DNA from 2 places in the Brevibacillus sp. genome. Region 1 is predicted to be linked to the other one. Evidence: a T-box and tRNA genes for the amino acid it is inferred to sense, from the RefSeq annotation. Region 1 holds a T-box; the other holds one or more tRNA genes.
What was found. The T-box of region 1 lies ahead of DEP07_RS06970 (valine--tRNA ligase). A T-box ahead of a tRNA ligase gene usually reads a tRNA of that ligase, here a tRNA-Val.
Positions count from the first base shown of each region.

Region 2: it has a tRNA-Val gene. The T-box ahead of DEP07_RS06970 (valine--tRNA ligase) is inferred to sense a tRNA for this amino acid. The anticodon was not compared.

Region 1 covers NZ_DOTK01000029.1:31,319-39,255, forward strand. The annotation lists gene murC (UDP-N-acetylmuramate--L-alanine ligase) at 1-308, opposite strand, end outside; gene DEP07_RS06965 (bifunctional folylpolyglutamate synthase/dihydrofolate synthase) at 310-1,683, opposite strand; gene DEP07_RS06970 (valine--tRNA ligase) at 1,727-4,399, opposite strand; T-box leader at 4,440-4,686, opposite strand; gene DEP07_RS06975 (STAS domain-containing protein) at 4,720-5,070, opposite strand; gene DEP07_RS06980 (ATP-binding protein) at 5,176-6,420, opposite strand; gene DEP07_RS06985 (PP2C family protein-serine/threonine phosphatase) at 6,436-7,937, opposite strand, start outside.
Region 2 covers NZ_DOTK01000005.1:57,801-65,737, reverse strand. The annotation lists gene DEP07_RS01050 (hypothetical protein) at 108-626, shown strand; gene thiM (hydroxyethylthiazole kinase) at 616-1,428, shown strand; gene DEP07_RS01040 (phospholipase A2 family protein) at 1,949-2,233, opposite strand; tRNA gene DEP07_RS01035 (tRNA-Ser) at 2,398-2,490, shown strand; tRNA gene DEP07_RS01030 (tRNA-Glu) at 2,495-2,568, shown strand; tRNA gene DEP07_RS01025 (tRNA-Val) at 2,619-2,694, shown strand; tRNA gene DEP07_RS01020 (tRNA-Leu) at 2,704-2,787, shown strand; gene DEP07_RS01015 (FecCD family ABC transporter permease) at 2,954-3,958, opposite strand; gene DEP07_RS01010 (FecCD family ABC transporter permease) at 3,955-4,956, opposite strand; gene DEP07_RS01005 (AraC family transcriptional regulator) at 5,046-7,025, opposite strand; gene DEP07_RS01000 (hypothetical protein) at 7,160-7,285, shown strand; gene DEP07_RS00995 (hypothetical protein) at 7,297-7,659, shown strand; gene DEP07_RS00990 (pyridoxamine 5'-phosphate oxidase family protein) at 7,783-7,937, shown strand, end outside.

The DNA.
Region 1 (7,937 bases):
TCATTTAAAATCTGGGCAAGCATTTGGGAGCGGTGCATGACCGGAATCCCCAGCGCTTCCGCAGCGACTACCTCCGGATTATCCGGGGATATGCTGGTAGAGTAAACAATACTGTCTGCTCCCTCTACATGGGCAGCATTGTGGCCAATATGAACGACCGCCCCTCTCGCTTCCAGCTTCTTCGCCAAATCGTTCATGGCGACATCGGAGCCGGTTACCTTGTATCCAAGGTCGATCAAGACGCGGGCAATGGCACTCATGCCATATCCGCCGATGCCCACAAAGTGGACGTGCCTAGCCTGATCCACCCTATTCACCTGCCTCTTCTACTGTAGTGGGAAAGAATGCGCGCACTTGGGCGATGAAGTAGAGCGAACCGCAGACGACCAGCCAGTCATCCGCTTTCGCTGATTGCTTCTCCCGCATCCAAGAAAGGAGAAACGTTTGCCAGTCCGGGACGGCTTCGAGGTTTTCCTCTGCCCATCCACCTTGCAAAAACGCCTCGCGCAGCGTGCTTGCATCTGCTGCACGCGGAAAGTCAAATTCCGTTACGTATAAGGATTGGATTCGCTCCTTGAGGGGAGCGAGTGCTTTCGCCATCTCGGATAGCGGTTTATCAGCCAAGCCGGAAAAGAGCAGGTGCAGACCCGCATCGTTCGGCAAAAGCCGCTCCAGACTTTTGGCCAGCGCTTCCATTCCCTCCTGATTGTGCGCCCCGTCCAAGATCACAAGCGGTCTTGGCGAGACGACTTCTAGACGACCAGGCCAGCGTGTTTGTTGCAAGCCACGCGATATTTCTTCTTCTTCCAGCAAGAACGAAAAATAGTTGCGCAAGACATCAATGGTCATCAGAGCAATCGCTGCATTCGTCGTCTGGTGAATGCCGTTCATCGTCAAACGATAGATAGATTCATCGCGCCGATGGATGCTGCCGTAGCGGAAACGCTGCTGTCCCAGCTCTTCTTCTACCTGTTCGGCAAAAAAATGCTCGTGCAGGCTGTACAGCGTGCTTCGCGTCTCGCGAGCCCGCTCCTTGAACACAGCGAGAATTTCCTCTCGTGTCTCGCCAGTGATAACAGGCACGCCCGGCTTGATGATGCCAGCTTTTTCACGGGCGATGTCCTGCAGCGTATCGCCCAAAACTTGTGTATGATCCATGCCGATATTCGTGATGACAGAAACGAGCGGCAGGACGACATTGGTCGAATCGAGCCGACCCCCAAGCCCTGTTTCCCATACGACGACAGCTGGTCTCGCCACTCTCGAAAAATAGAGAATGGCGATCAGCGTAATGACTTCAAATTCGGTAGGCGAGCCAAAATCCGTCTCCTGCTCGCAGCGCTCGCTCAAGACTTTCACTTCATTCACCAGCGAGAGCAGATCAGCCTCGCTGATCATGCTCCCGTTGTAGCGAATGCGCTCGCGGAAATCTAGCAAATACGGCGAAGTGAACGTCCCGACACTGTAACCCGCCTCCATCAGCATTTGCGTCAGGAATGCGCATGTCGAGCCTTTTCCGTTGGTGCCTGCCACATGAATAAACGGGATTCTCCGTTCCGGATGACCCAGTTGCTCAAGTACCCACTGCATTCTCTCAAGCCCCGGCCGCTGGCCGAAGCGAAGCAGTCCATGCAGCCAGTCGAGCGCTTCTTTGTATTCAACAAATGATGCTTCTGCATGCATACTACAATGCTCCATTCTCAAAAATATGCGTTGGTACGGCGGATCATTCGCCTTTCAGTTCGGCAAGTCGCGCAATGACCTTATCGCGCTTCTCCATGTAGTCGGCCATCTTCGCCTTTTCCTCTTCCACTACTTTTTCCGGCGCTTTCGCCATGAAGCCAGCGTTGTTCAGCTTTTTCTCGATTCGCTCCACTTCACCGTTCAAGGTAGCCACCTCTTTGTCGAGACGCTTCAGCTCCTGCTCGATGTCAATCAGCCCAGCCAGCGGCAAGAACAGCTCTGCTCCTGTCACAACCGCAGACATTGCCTTCTCCGGCGTCGCCAGGTCCTGACTGATCGTCAATGTCTCCGGGTTGCAGAAACGCGCGATATACTCCTCGCCGCGAGCCAGACGCTCTGCCGAGATCGCATCGCTCGGCTTGATCATCAGCTCGATTTTCTTGGACATCGGCACGTTTACTTCCGCACGGATGTTGCGCACGCTGCGGATAATTTCCATCAGCAAGTTCATTTCGCCCTCTGCCTCAGCGAAAATCCACTGCTCATTGACCGCAGGCCAAGGAGCTACGGTAATGCTCTCGCCTTGGTGCGGCAACGCCTGCCAAATTTCCTCAGTGATGAATGGCATGAACGGGTGCAGCAGTTTGAGTGTTTGATCCAGCACGGTAACGAGTACCGATTGGGTCGTTTTCTTCGCTGCTTCGTCGTTTCCGTAGAGCGGCAGCTTCGCCATCTCGATGTACCTGTCGCACAGGTCATCCCAGATGAAGTTGTACAGCACGCGGCCCGCTTCGCCAAACTCAAATGCGTCGGACAGGCGCGTCACGTCAGCGATCGTCGCTTGCAGACGGGAGAGAATCCACTTGTCTGGCGTCGACAGCTCGCCGCTGAGATCAATATCGTCGTAAGTGAATCCGGTCAAGTTCATCAGGGCAAAACGCGAGGCGTTCCAAATCTTGTTCGCGAAGTTGCGGTTTGCCTCCACCTTTTCCCAGTAAAAGCGTTGGTCGTTCCCTGGCGAGTTTCCTGTTGCCAGTGTGAAACGCAGAGCGTCCGCGCCGTATTTTTCGATCACTTCCATCGGATCGACACCGTTTCCGAGCGACTTGGACATTTTGCGGCCTTCGGAGTCGCGGATAATGCCGTGAATCAGCACGGATTCAAACGGACTTTTTCCGGTAAATTCAAGACCGGAGAACATCATGCGCGCTACCCAGAAGAAAATGATGTCATATCCGGTAACCAGTACATTGGTCGGGTAGAAATACTTCATGTCCTCGGATTCTTCCGGCCAGCCGAGCGTGGAGAACGGCCACAGACCAGACGAGAACCACGTATCGAGAACGTCGTTGTCTTGCTCCAGCTTGTGGCTGTGGCAGCTCGGACATTCGCTTACATCGTCACGAGATACGACGGTTTCCCCGCAATCTGCGCAATACCAGGCAGGAATGCGGTGACCCCACCAGAGCTGGCGGGAAATGCACCAGTCGCGAATGTTTTCGATCCAGCGCAAGTAGTTCGTTTTGAAGCGCTCCGGAACGAACTTGACGCTTTCTTCGCTGTTGGAGTTGGCAAGCGCCAGGTCAGCCAATGGCTGCATTTTTACAAACCACTGGGTAGACAGGTACGGTTCCACGACAGCATCGCTGCGCTCACTGTGACCTACCTGGTGAATGTGCTCCTCTACCTTGAACATTACGCCTTGCTCTGTCAAATCTTTAATGATTTGCTTGCGGCACGCAAAACGGTCCAGACCTTTGTAAATGCCTGCCTGTTCGTTCATCGTTCCGGTTTCGTCCATGACGACGATTTGCGGCAACTGATGGCGAAGTCCCAGTTCAAAGTCGTTCGGATCGTGCGCAGGCGTGATTTTTACCGCGCCGGAACCGAACTCGGGATCGACATACGTGTCTGCTACGATCGGGATTTCCCGGCCGACAATCGGCAAAATGACCATTTTTCCGATCAAATGCTTGTAGCGCTCGTCTTCCGGATGGACAGCGACTGCCGTATCACCGAGCATCGTTTCCGGACGAGTGGTCGCTACTTCGATGTAGCCAGTACCGTCAGCCAGCGGATAACGCATGTGGTGAAGCGCGCCTTTTACTTCTTTATAAATAACTTCGATATCGGACAGAGCCGTACGGGCAGCCGGGTCCCAGTTGATGATGCGGTTGCCGCGGTAGATCAGCCCTTTTTCGTACAGGCGGACGAATACTTCGCGCACCGCTTTGGACAAGCCTTCATCCATCGTGAAACGCTCGCGGGAGTAATCCAGGGCAAGACCGAGCTTTTCCCACTGCTCGCGAATGTGCGAAGCGTAAATATGCTTCCATTCCCATACTTTTTCGATGAACTTGTCACGGCCGAGGTCGTGGCGGGAGATTCCTTCTTCGCGCAAAGTCGCTTCTACACGGGCTTGTGTGGCGATCCCTGCGTGGTCCATCCCTGGCAAGAACAGCGTGCTGTACCCTTGCATCCGTTTGGCGCGCGTGATGATATCTTGAAGCGTCGTATCAAGCGCGTGGCCCAAATGCAGCTTGCCTGTTACGTTCGGAGGCGGGATGACGATTGTGAACGGACGCTTCGCCGGGTCGCGTTCCGCCTTGAAAAACTGCTTTTCGATCCAGTACGGATACCATTTGCTCTCTGCTGCCTTCGGATCGTAGTTCTTCGGCAGCAATTGGTCGATGTCGGTTGTTGGCTGATTTGACATAGTTAGGTCCTCCTCTAGAAAAAATAAAAAAACCCTTCATCCAAAGGACGAAAGGATTTCATTTCGCGGTACCACCTTTGTTAACAGACGACAGGCAAAACTGCCCATCGCAAGTTCCCTCAAACAAGATAACGGCTGCGAACCGCTTTCGGCTAGACACATCGTGTTCACCAAAAACAACTCCCGGGCGACCTTCAGTCCATTGTCTCCTTAGAGAATCTTCCAGCAACTGATTCTCCTCTCTGTAAAAGGGCTCCTGACCTACTCTTCCCGATCATCATTGATACGATATGTAGTTGTGGGATCATTGCCTTTGCTTATTATATACAATCACGCTGTTTGGCGTCAAACCCGGTTTCGCCTACTTTTCCGACCGTAATGCCCAGCGCCTCGGTAAAGCCCAGTACACTTAAAATGTCCAAAATTTCTTCCCGGACATTGACAATCTCTACCTGTTTGCCAGAGGCAAGCAATTCTTTCGTTGTGAAATACAGACTGCCAATACCGGAAGAATCTACAAAGGATACACCATGAAAATCGACAGTCACGGAATGGTTTCGCCCTCCGTATTGCTGGAGCAGTTCACCCACTCGATCTCCCACCGCCATGTCCAGCTCTCCAGCGAAAAACAGCGTCGCCTGTCCGTTCGTCTCTGTTGCTCGGTAGTCCATGCTCAAACTCCTCTCAATAGGTATCGGTACACCTGATTCTTTTCTCTCTCTCATGTTACCCGGTTCACTCCACTTGCAAACATTTGGTATTTTCCCCAATGTTCATCAGCTTGGCAACGCACTCTCCAAAATAAGCTTGGTCCCTTGTGCTGTGCTGCTCAAATAAATGCGATCGCAGTATTGCAGCATGACATGAAAGCCCGCACCGAGGGAATTTCGCGTCGAAAATCCTTGCTGCAACGTCGCTCGCGGCAAGTCCTCCAGCAAAATCCCCTGCCCCTGGTCGTGAATGACAACCCGGCAAAGCCCCAAATCGTTTGCTATGTACAAAGTAATCGTTCCACCGCTTCCATGCTTGAGTGTATTCGAAGCCGCTTCGTTAACCGCCACCAAAAATTGCAGCAATCGGTTGGCAACAAGCCCCAACGGCTCAAGAGCACGCTTGAACGCTCGCCTGAGCAAAGCCAGATCGCCCGGCTCCTTGATGTCCATCGCCAGCGATTTCCGGCCCTCCCGCAGCAAAAAAAACAGCTCTTCGTCGCTTAGCAGCAGCAGCTTTCCGGCGGTAACCACCCCTAAAATATCGCGGTAAATCTCCCATTCGCGCCGCTTTCTCATCCGTTCTTCCGCGATAGCTGCCGTGACATCGATCAGGGCAATCCCACAGGTACGGTCCGGGAGATCGGAAACATACATCTCGAATACTTTTTTCCCGTCGCCGCTGACGATCTGCTCCCGCAGCGATTCGCCTGCACCACGAACAGCCGCTTCGTTGATCAGACGCTGCATCTGTGTCTCGACATCCGGATCTGCCCGACTCGATCCAAGCGGGCGGATGTTTCCGTCATCAAAAAGATAGAGGAAGATCGATTCGATTTGCCGCAGGATTGACAGCTTTTGCAGTTCCTGTTTAATCAGCCGTCCTCGCTCGTCGTCGCGATCCTTCCAATTAGTTAATACGTCTGTAGGGTCCAATTCGCCACGCAAATGCCAGGTGTGAAATTCTTCCAGAAGCAATCGCTCCAGAACTTCTTCTTTGCGCAAAACCTTCTCGATATCAACGACATAGTAAGGAACACCGTTGATTCCCTGTAGCCCGCTGCCGATAATGCGAAAATCGAAAGCGAGCTCGACCTCCATGCGTCCATGCAATTGTTTGGACGGACTAAGCAGGCCGATAGCTGTCCGGCTGACTGCTATCAATTGCGCTTGACTTGTTTCCATTGTCGCAAGCTCCGTCACTTTTACCTTGCGCGGCGGCAGCACTTTTTGAGCGGACCCGCCAGAACGGAGCTCCAGAAGACAGTTGCGACAAGAGGGATTGTCCGGACACTGTTCACACAGAATCACCGTTCATCCTCCTATTCACGGGCGCTTCAGCTCGGGTACTCCCAACAGTACAGGAGTTTCCTTTCCTCTATGTCCGGCAGAAGAGCCGGACTGAAACTGCAAAATCAAAACGGATATGTCATCGGTTTGCTGGCCTTGGCGCATCATCGCCCACAGGTACGATTCCACACGCTCAATCGTCTCTTCACTGCCCGGCTCGTGCTCGTCCAAAAGAACAGCAAGTTCTTCGAGCAAACCGTGAGAGCTTCGCAGCACATCTTTTCTTCCCGTATCCAATAATCCATCTGTGTATAGTAGTAGTATACCCTCTTCTTTCAAGGGTACTTCCTCAAGCTGATAGGTGCTATCCGCCAAAAGCCCTAGTCCTACGCCCCCGTTGCAGCGCAGAACCGCTTTTTTCGTCGCCGACAAATAGAGCGGCTGCGGATGGCCTGCCCTGGCAAGCAAAATTTTGTGCTGGACAGAGTCGTAGACGGCGACCAGCATGGTAATGTACGAGCGCGTTTTGGCCAAATCAGTATACAGCAGCTGATTCAACCGCTGCAAAATGTCGTCCGGCGACGCATTGTTTTGCAGCACCGCCCTTACGGCAATGCGAATGCCTGTCGCCCAAATGCTCGCAGGCAGACCGTGCCCGGATACGTCCGCTACAATAAAACAAGTGTAGCGTTCATCAATCGGGACAAAATCAATGTAATCTCCGCCTACGTAAGTGACCGGAACAAAAACGGTTCTGGCGCGCAATCCGTCCACCCGCCATTCCTCTTTCGGAATCAGCATGGACTGGATTCTGCGAGCCAAGCCCATCTCCAGCTCAAGCTCTTTCAGCTCTGACGACTGGTGCTCATGCAGGCAGCGCAAGATCAATCCCCGCACGGTCACGAGCAGCAGTTGGAAAAACGATTGCTCCAGCTCTTTTGTTTCCATATCGTACTCGTTGCATACAGTCTGAGCCAACAGCCTGACATAGCGGGGTGTCTTGGCGGTGTCCCACTGCTCCGAGACGACAATCCGCTCCTCGACAAAGTGCGCAGCGCCATGGTCGTCGCGTCTGCCCCGCTCCATGTGAAAATAAACATCCCCGTGCTCGGACTCCCAACTGATGCCAATGTAAGCAAGTGTTTTGATTTGATGAAACCAGACATCTACAAGCTCAGTCGTTATGCGGTGAATGCTATCGTAATGGACGTCGCTCACGCTGATTTTGTTGCTCGCAATCAGCAATTCCTCGTAATTTTGCTTGAGTTCCTCAACGAGAGACAGCTGATTGTTCATCCACTCCGTATGGGCGAGCTGCTGGGTAAGCCTCGATTCCAGAGAGCTGACCGACGATAGCGTCTCCGACATGAGATGCTGGTTGTCCCTATTGTTTAAGTATGTCCGAACGCTCGTATAGCCAACAGCTATAGCCAATCCTACTTTAGCATAAAACGGCATTTCCGGCAGCGCAAGCAAGGAAGCGGTGATGACCAGAAGAATCACCTGCACGATGCCTGTGTGCTGCCTTGTGCTCATTT
Region 2 (7,937 bases), on a different contig from region 1:
GAGATAGGGGAACAAATATGGCTACATACTATTACTTCACCTGCCAAAAGTGCCGAACCCGGGGGGGAGTTTTCGGCGAACAGCCTTGGGGGTGGGGGAACTTTGACATGATCGAGTCCTTCAAGTTTCTGGCCCATCACATCCGCACTTGCGGGGAGGATTCCATCCGCGTCATCTCGGAAGATGTGGACGAATACGTCGATCAGTTGCATGGAGAATACAACACCTTCCTGGAAGAGACGAAGCATATTTTCCCGCATTCCAAAGATTGGGAGTTTCTTGATCGGTGGAAATCGCTCAAAGTCGAGGAATTGAAGGAAAAATGGGTAGAGGAAAACCGGATCGCGCATCCGGATGAACGTTTGAAGATTTGCGGTACGCTGGAGGACTTTGAAATTTTGCAGCAGCGGGCGGGGCGCATTTCTTTTTTGGCAAAGGTGCGGGACGATACGGACACGCTCTGGAAGGTGGTTGCCAGCTCGCCTGAATTGCCTGTCTTGCATCATTCCTATATCATCATAGGAGTAAGACAGGATCATCCGGAGCTGGGGAAAATCGTGGAAGTGTTCAAGATGGTTCCCCGCTCTGTAGATAAGAAAGAGAGGGAAGGCGAACGTGAAGCTTGAAGCGATCAGTGAACTGCTTGAAAAAGTACGGGAGCGCAATCCGCTTGTGCACAACATCACCAACGTTGTCGTGACCAACTTTACAGCCAATGGCTTGCTCGCGCTCGGAGCATCTCCCGTCATGGCTTATGCGAAGCAAGAAGTGGCGGACATGGCGAAAATCGCGGGATCACTCGTCCTGAACATGGGCACCTTGAGCGAGCGGGAAGTAAAGGCGATGCTGATTGCGGGCAAATCGGCCAATCAGCACCACGTTCCGGTCTTGTTCGATCCGGTAGGCGCAGGAGCAACCCCGTATCGAACCGAAACGGCACAAAAAATCGTGCGCGAGCTAGATATCGCCCTGGTTCGCGGAAATGCGGCGGAGATTGCCAACGTCATCGGGGAATCGTGGGAGATTAAAGGCGTGGACGCAGGCGAGGCAGGCGGAGATGTCGCTTCGCTCGCCAAAGCAGCTGCCGAGAAGCTGGAGACGGTAGTGGCGATCACGGGCAAGGTGGATGTCATTTCAGATGGCAGTACGGTGTACGCCATCGACAACGGCCATCCGATCTTGACCAAAGTGACGGGAACAGGCTGCCTGTTGACTTCCGTCATGGGGGCTTTTGCCGCTGTTGCCGAAAACACGTTGGCGGCTGGGGCTGCTGCGCTCGTCGCATACGGTGTGGCTGCGCAAAAAGCAGCGGAAAAATCGGCGGCAGACGGTCCGGGCAGCTTCCAGATTCAGTTTTTGGATGCGCTGTCCTCCGTATCGGCCGACGATATCCATCGGCTGGGCAAGATCGAACAGCATAAGCTGTAAGAACCGAAAGCAGACTCGTCGCTGTTCGGAAGCCGAGAAGCCGGATTTTGGCAGCAAGTTGCCTTGGGTGGGGCGGGAAGAGCAGCTTCTTCCCGTCTCACCGCTTGGGCATGTGCTTTGGGAATGAAAAAATCCCCTGTTTTCCAGGGGACGAAAATGATCGCGACTGTATGGCTATGATTAGGCTAGATAAGTTAGGGCGTAGCTGTAATTTCGCAGCGTATAGCATAAGAGCTTCTTTTGGTGCTCCGAGAGCGCTAGGAATACAAATTCTACTTGATCATTTTCAAACTTGCGGACGTAAAAGCAGGAAATCCCATGGCAGATCACTTCTCTTTTAAGCGACAGTGCAGCACGGGCGTCGGTGCATATGTGTACTTCCACGGCGTGTAACCTCCTTGGACATTCAATAGAGTACCAAAAAAAGCCAAGGAAAATCACGGGAAATATGGCGGAATTATGTCCAAGTAGTTACCGTTTTTTGTATAAAGAATGATAAGAATGACAATTCGTAAAAAGGCTACTTCATGTCGTCAGGAATACACTTCGATCGGGAAAAATAGGCGGAAATCATCGCAGCCATCCTGCCTTTTTCCGTGCTCATATCGATCTTGTCCTGCAAACAGCGCAGCAGCTCCTGATCGCAGCTGCACGAAAAGTAGCCGCGCTTCTGGTAGCAGTAGTCATGTTTTTTGCAGCAACGGTCGATATCGTCGATAGGGGCGCCTGGTCCAGAGCAGCCTGGCCCGCACCAATTTCCGTACAAACAAGGGATACGTCTTGCCCGCCGTCGTCTTCTGCCCACCTGTCATCACTCCGCAACATAGATGATTACTGGTAGCATATTGGCGGAGGGAGAAACTTGCTTTAGGCAATTCCCACAAATTTTAAAATATATCTTGTAATCGTTTGCTAGATATGATAGATTAATTCTTGCCTGAGCTGTACAGCTCGGCAAGTGATACAGATGGATGGATGTCCGAGCGGCCGAAGGAGCACGATTGGAAATCGTGTAGGCGGGGTCGACCCGTCTCGTGGGTTCAAATCCCACTCCATCCGCCATCTTGGCCCGTTGGTGAAGCGGTTTAACACAGCAGCCTTTCACGCTGTCATACAGGGGTTCGAATCCCCTACGGGTCACTTAGAAGCCCAACAACTGGTTGGGGCCCCGGCGAAAGTCGGGGTATTGTGGAGGCTTAGCTCAGCTGGGAGAGCATCTGCCTTACAAGCAGAGGGTCGGCGGTTCGATCCCGTCAGCCTCCACCATTTTCATACGCGGTCGTGGCGGAATTGGCAGACGCGCTAGATTCAGGTTCTAGTGGTGGCAACACCGTGGAGGTTCAAGTCCTCTCGACCGCATCGCTTTATCAATGAAAGGTTCTTGTTCTGCTGTTTCTGGCAGAACAGGAGCCTTTTTGCTATTTCCAAATCATGTACAAGCATTTGGCCATGCAAAACAAAAATCCCATCCATACAGAAAAAGGAGCCGGGGGACCAGCCTCCGACTCCTTTTCGCTTCTGCCGATCATGCCCCTGGCCGTTTGCGCCTGAACAGGAGGTACAGGAAAAACGGAGCGCCCACTCCGGCGGTAAATACGCCCGCAGGAATATCGAGCGGCAAGAACAGCATTCGTCCCGCCAGATCGGCAAGCAGCAGCACGATTGCGCCGATGAGCGCTGCCGTCGGGATGACGATTCCGTAGCGATTGCCGACGAGCTTTCTCGCCATATGCGGGGCAAGCAGGCCGATGAAGGAGATCGTTCCGGCGATGCCGACCGCTACCCCGGCGAGGGCGACGCTGAGCAGCATCGCGACCATTCGGCTCATCTGAAGTCTGCTGCCGAGACCGATCGCTGTTTCTTCGCCGAGCGCCTGAATGTCCAGCTCTTTCGCATACAAGAGCGACAGCGGGATCAAAGCGACGATCCACGGCCAGATGGCCTTGATATAGCTCCAGTTCGTCCCGTACAAGCTGCCCGTCATCCAGTTCAGCACCTGGGCTGCGAGATAGGCGGGGCCGCTCAGCAGCAAAAACATCGTCAAGGCGCTCATCGCCGTCGAGATGCCGATACCGATTAGCACGAGCCGGGACGGAGTGACTCCCTTTTTCCAGGCGAACGAGTAGTTGACCGAAGCAGCGGCGAATGCCCCTGCGATCGCGATGATCGGCACGTAATGAATACTGTAGCTGGTAAAGGCGGTCATAAAAGCGACCACTGCTACCGAAGCGCCGCCCGTAACGCCGAGCAGGTCCGGAGAAGCGAGCGGATTGCGGATCACTCCTTGCAGCAGGCTGCCGGAAACAGCCAATGCCGCGCCGATCAGGAGCGCCGCTACGATGCGTGGCAAACGAAACTGTGTAATAATCAGATCGCTTCCTTCGCCGTTCATGCCGACAAGCGACAGGACCACGTCCCGAATCGGAATGGATACACTGCCGAGCGACAGACAGAAGACGGCGAGGATCAAAGCCGCAACGGCAAGCGAGCTTACGATCGTCGCATTTTTCCATGTCGGACGTCTCTTCATGACTTCCTCCTTCTCGCCACGAAGATCAGGAACGGAACGCCGATCAGCGCCGTCGCCACGCCGACCGGGACTTCTTTCGGCATAAGGACGAAGCGCGCGGCGAGGTCAGCCGCTACCAGCAAAATCGCTCCGGTCAAGGCGCTGTAAGGAAGCAGCCAGCGGTGATCGCTGCCTACCGCGTATCGGCACAGATGCGGCACGATGAGTCCGACGAAGGCGATCGGTCCCGCCGCCGCTACGGAGCTGCCAGCCAGAAGGACGACTGCGAGCGCGGAGGCGGCCCGGATCAGTGTCAGCCGCTGACCGAGCGACTTGGCGTTGTCGTCGCCTAGCGCCAGCACATTGAGGGAGCCTGCGATCAGCATTGCGAGGAGCCAGCCGACGCACAAGTACGGCAGGACGAACAGCAGATGGCCCAGCTCTCGACCCGATACAGAGCCGATCATCCAGAGCAGCGCCGTTTCCAGCGAATGCTTGTGAATGAGCATAATCCCTGAGGTGACCGAGGACGCGAAGGCAGCAACAGCCGCCCCGGCCAGCGTCAGCTTGATCGGCTCGAAACCGCCGCCCCCCTGCATGCTCAGCGTATATACGAACAAGGAAGTTATCGCCGCTCCGCCGAGCGCGATCCAGATCATGCTGCTCATCGGCAGGGACGATCCGGTTAAGGCAAGTCCGATAACGATAAACAGAACGGCACCGGAATTGATCCCGAGCAGAGAAGGCGAGGCTATCGGGTTTTTCGTCAGCACCTGCATGATCGCTCCGGCAACGGCCAAGCTCGCTCCGACGGCGGCGGCGATCAGCGCCCGGGGAACACGCGTAGTCGTCACGATCAGATGCTCGTTGGAGCCGTCAAACTGTGTATAGGCGAGCCAGATGTCGCGAAGGCCGAATTGTTGCAGCCCGAACAGGACGCTGGCCAGCATCCCGAGCAGAAGGATCGCACACCCGACGGCAAGCCCGATCCATTTCCATTTCCGCCTGCGACTTTGCATCACTATCCCATTGTCCTTCACCTCTTTTCGTGTTCTGAACAAGAAAAAAACCGGCGTCAGCTTCAAGCCGACGCCAGCCAGCGTTTATGTTACTTCACTTCGAAATAAGCGGCCAGCTCATCGAGCAGCAAGTTCGCCGCCTTGTAGCCGCCTGCCGAGTTCCAGATCGCCTCGTCTACCTGGATCACCTTGTTCGCTTTGGCAACGTTCAAGTTTTTGAACAGCGGGTCGTTTTTCCATTCCTCCACAACCTTCGCCGCATCGTTTTTCCCGGCTTGCTCCGACACGAAGTAAAACATGACGTCTCCGTCCATGCTCGGGATCGTTTCCTTCGTCATCACTTCGATGAACGAATCTTTGTCCTGAGCGGGCGGGCGAGCGATGCCGAGTTGATCGAGCAGCACCCCGGAGAATGTCTGCTTCTGGTAAATCCGCACCTGCGACGCGGAGAAGCGGACGACCGACACTTTTGTTGCCGCTTTGCTGCCCAGCTTCGCCTTCACGTCGGCAACGCGCTTGTTGAAGTCCGCCATCGCTTTTTCGCCTTCGTCCTTCTTGTTGATCGCTTCCATGTACAGCTTGAAATTGATTTGCCAGTCGCCAGCCAGGTCAGCCGCGAATATGGTCGGCGCAATCTGGTTCAACTGCTCGTATATTTTCTCCTGCCGGACTTTGTTTCCGATAATGAGATCCGGCTTCAAGCTTGCGATCATCTCGATATTCGGCTGCAACTCGTCGCCGACGACCGTGACGTCTTGCATCTCGTCCTTGATATGGTTGTACCACGGCGAGCCGACCCACGATTGGACGGCGCCGATCGGCTTCACGCCTACAGCAAGCAGCGCTTCCGTACCTTCGTTTGTCAAAATGACGACTCTCTTCGGCGTGCCGTTCACTGTCGTTTCGCCCATCGCGTGCTTGATGACGCGGGGCGCTTCTTTATCCGACGAAGTCTGGGACGCCGGGGCTGTCGCCTCTGTATTTTGCTGTTGTCCTGCCGTCCCGCTGGCCCCCGTACCCGGATTTGTCGTACCTCCGGAGCATGCGCTTAGCAGCAAAGCGAAGCAAAAGAGCAGTGTAACGGCTAAAGATGTTCTGGTCTTTCTACGCATCGATAAATGTCCCTCTCTCTCATGTTGATAACGATTATCAATTACATGAACACTATACCGTTGAAGCTCTCGCGCAACAATGGGAGATGTGGACAGGAAGGATGGATTTTTTAGACGTTGCTCCTGTTTCAGCGCCTTTTCTTTAAAAGCGGTCGGCGAAACGCCCTCGTTTTTTTTGAACTGGCGGCTGAAATAGTAGCTGTCCGGGTAACCGACGCTTTCGGCAATTTCTTTAAGCGTGCAATCTGTCCCAAGCAGCAGTTCTTTCGCTTTCGTCATGCGAAGCTGGATTAAGTAATCGATCGGGCTCGTCTCGTAGCGTCGCTTGAACCAGCGCAAAAATTGGCGCGGATTGCAGTCGAGCATCTCCACAAGCGATTCGAGCGTAATCGGCCGGGCGTAATGCTGGTTCATGAACAGCACCGCCTGGGTGACCGGGTCCGGCTTGATCGGCTCGATTCCTTGCTGGTCGAGCTGTCGCATGACTTCGTAGACGAATTGATAAAATAACGACTTCACATGCAATTTGTCGATAAGACCAGCTGCGATCCATTCCTTCGCCATTCGCTCGGCGATATCGAGCAAAAAAACCGGATATTGCGGCGCAAATCCGTACTGCATGCGAAACGGATCGTCCAGCTCCGCTTGCCGCATCAATTCTTTGCGGCTAGGAAGGGAGGCCGATGCCTTGTACAAAATCATGTAATATTCGAATGATTGCTTGGCGGCAATATCGAGGCAAACGCCCTTGCCCCCGTGAAAAAGATGAAACCGCTGCGCATCGTACGGCACTCCGTCGAGCCTTACTTGCGCGCTTCCGCGGGTCGCATACAAAAAAGCGTTGGCTGGCAGCCGATAGGCGAGCAGCTCTTCGCCGCTTTCCATGCTTCTATGCCGTATATCCATCACTTTGACGGAAGCCTGATTCCATAGCAACAGATGATCGTCCAGTTTCATTCGTTTCGCCTAGCCCCTTCCAACTCCAAGCTCAAGTCCATAATGCTCGTTGCTACTCATTATATTTGATAATAATTCTCAATTACAACGACTATTCTTATAAAAGGAGAAAAAAGATAGGGACCGTCAATGAAATGTCTACGTTGGAAGAGCGGATGACTTTGTTCGGGGAAGTATTCGGAATGCCTGAGCAAGCGAAGGAATTTATCGCACAGTATGAGACAAAACGCGAGGAATCATCTATGAAGATCTGGGGATGAAAGCTCCGGCCATGGTTGAAAAAGAGTTTTTCAACCGAGAGAATCCAAAATCGGAAGGCTACTATTCGCCGATTTCGCTGGAAGTGATTGGGGAATGCTTGTACGACGCTGACATCATCGCATACACGAATTTTGCGCCCCAAGCAGACGTGCTGGAAAAGCAACTTGACTCGGTTGGGATATGGAAAACGATTCCGGCAGTGAAGCAAGGAAATGTTATGTTTCATTCGGTTAGCGATACGCTGTCAGATTGTCAGATAGAAGGAAAAGCAAGCAGTGCCCGCTGTTTTGTTTGTAACCGCGGCTTGGCAGAGAGGGGGACAATCGCCTTTATCGTGTCAAGCCGCTTCTTGTGCGTTCACGCGACTGACTGAGGGATTGACTCGCTTGTATTATGGATTGCTCAAATTTGGCATATATGGACGTTTCTCTTCACTCCAATACTTGCTAAACTTGCCTACATCATACATCAATTCAATTCATGAGGAGTGAAGAAAATGGATGGAGTGCGTTACAAGGTAAGAGAAGTGTTGGACAAGAGCAAGATTGAGGCATTTTTGCAGCAAGCGCGAATCGGGCATCTTGGCATGGTCGACGGACAGTTGCCGTATGTGGTTCCGCTCAATTTTGTTTGGACAAATGGGAAGCTTTA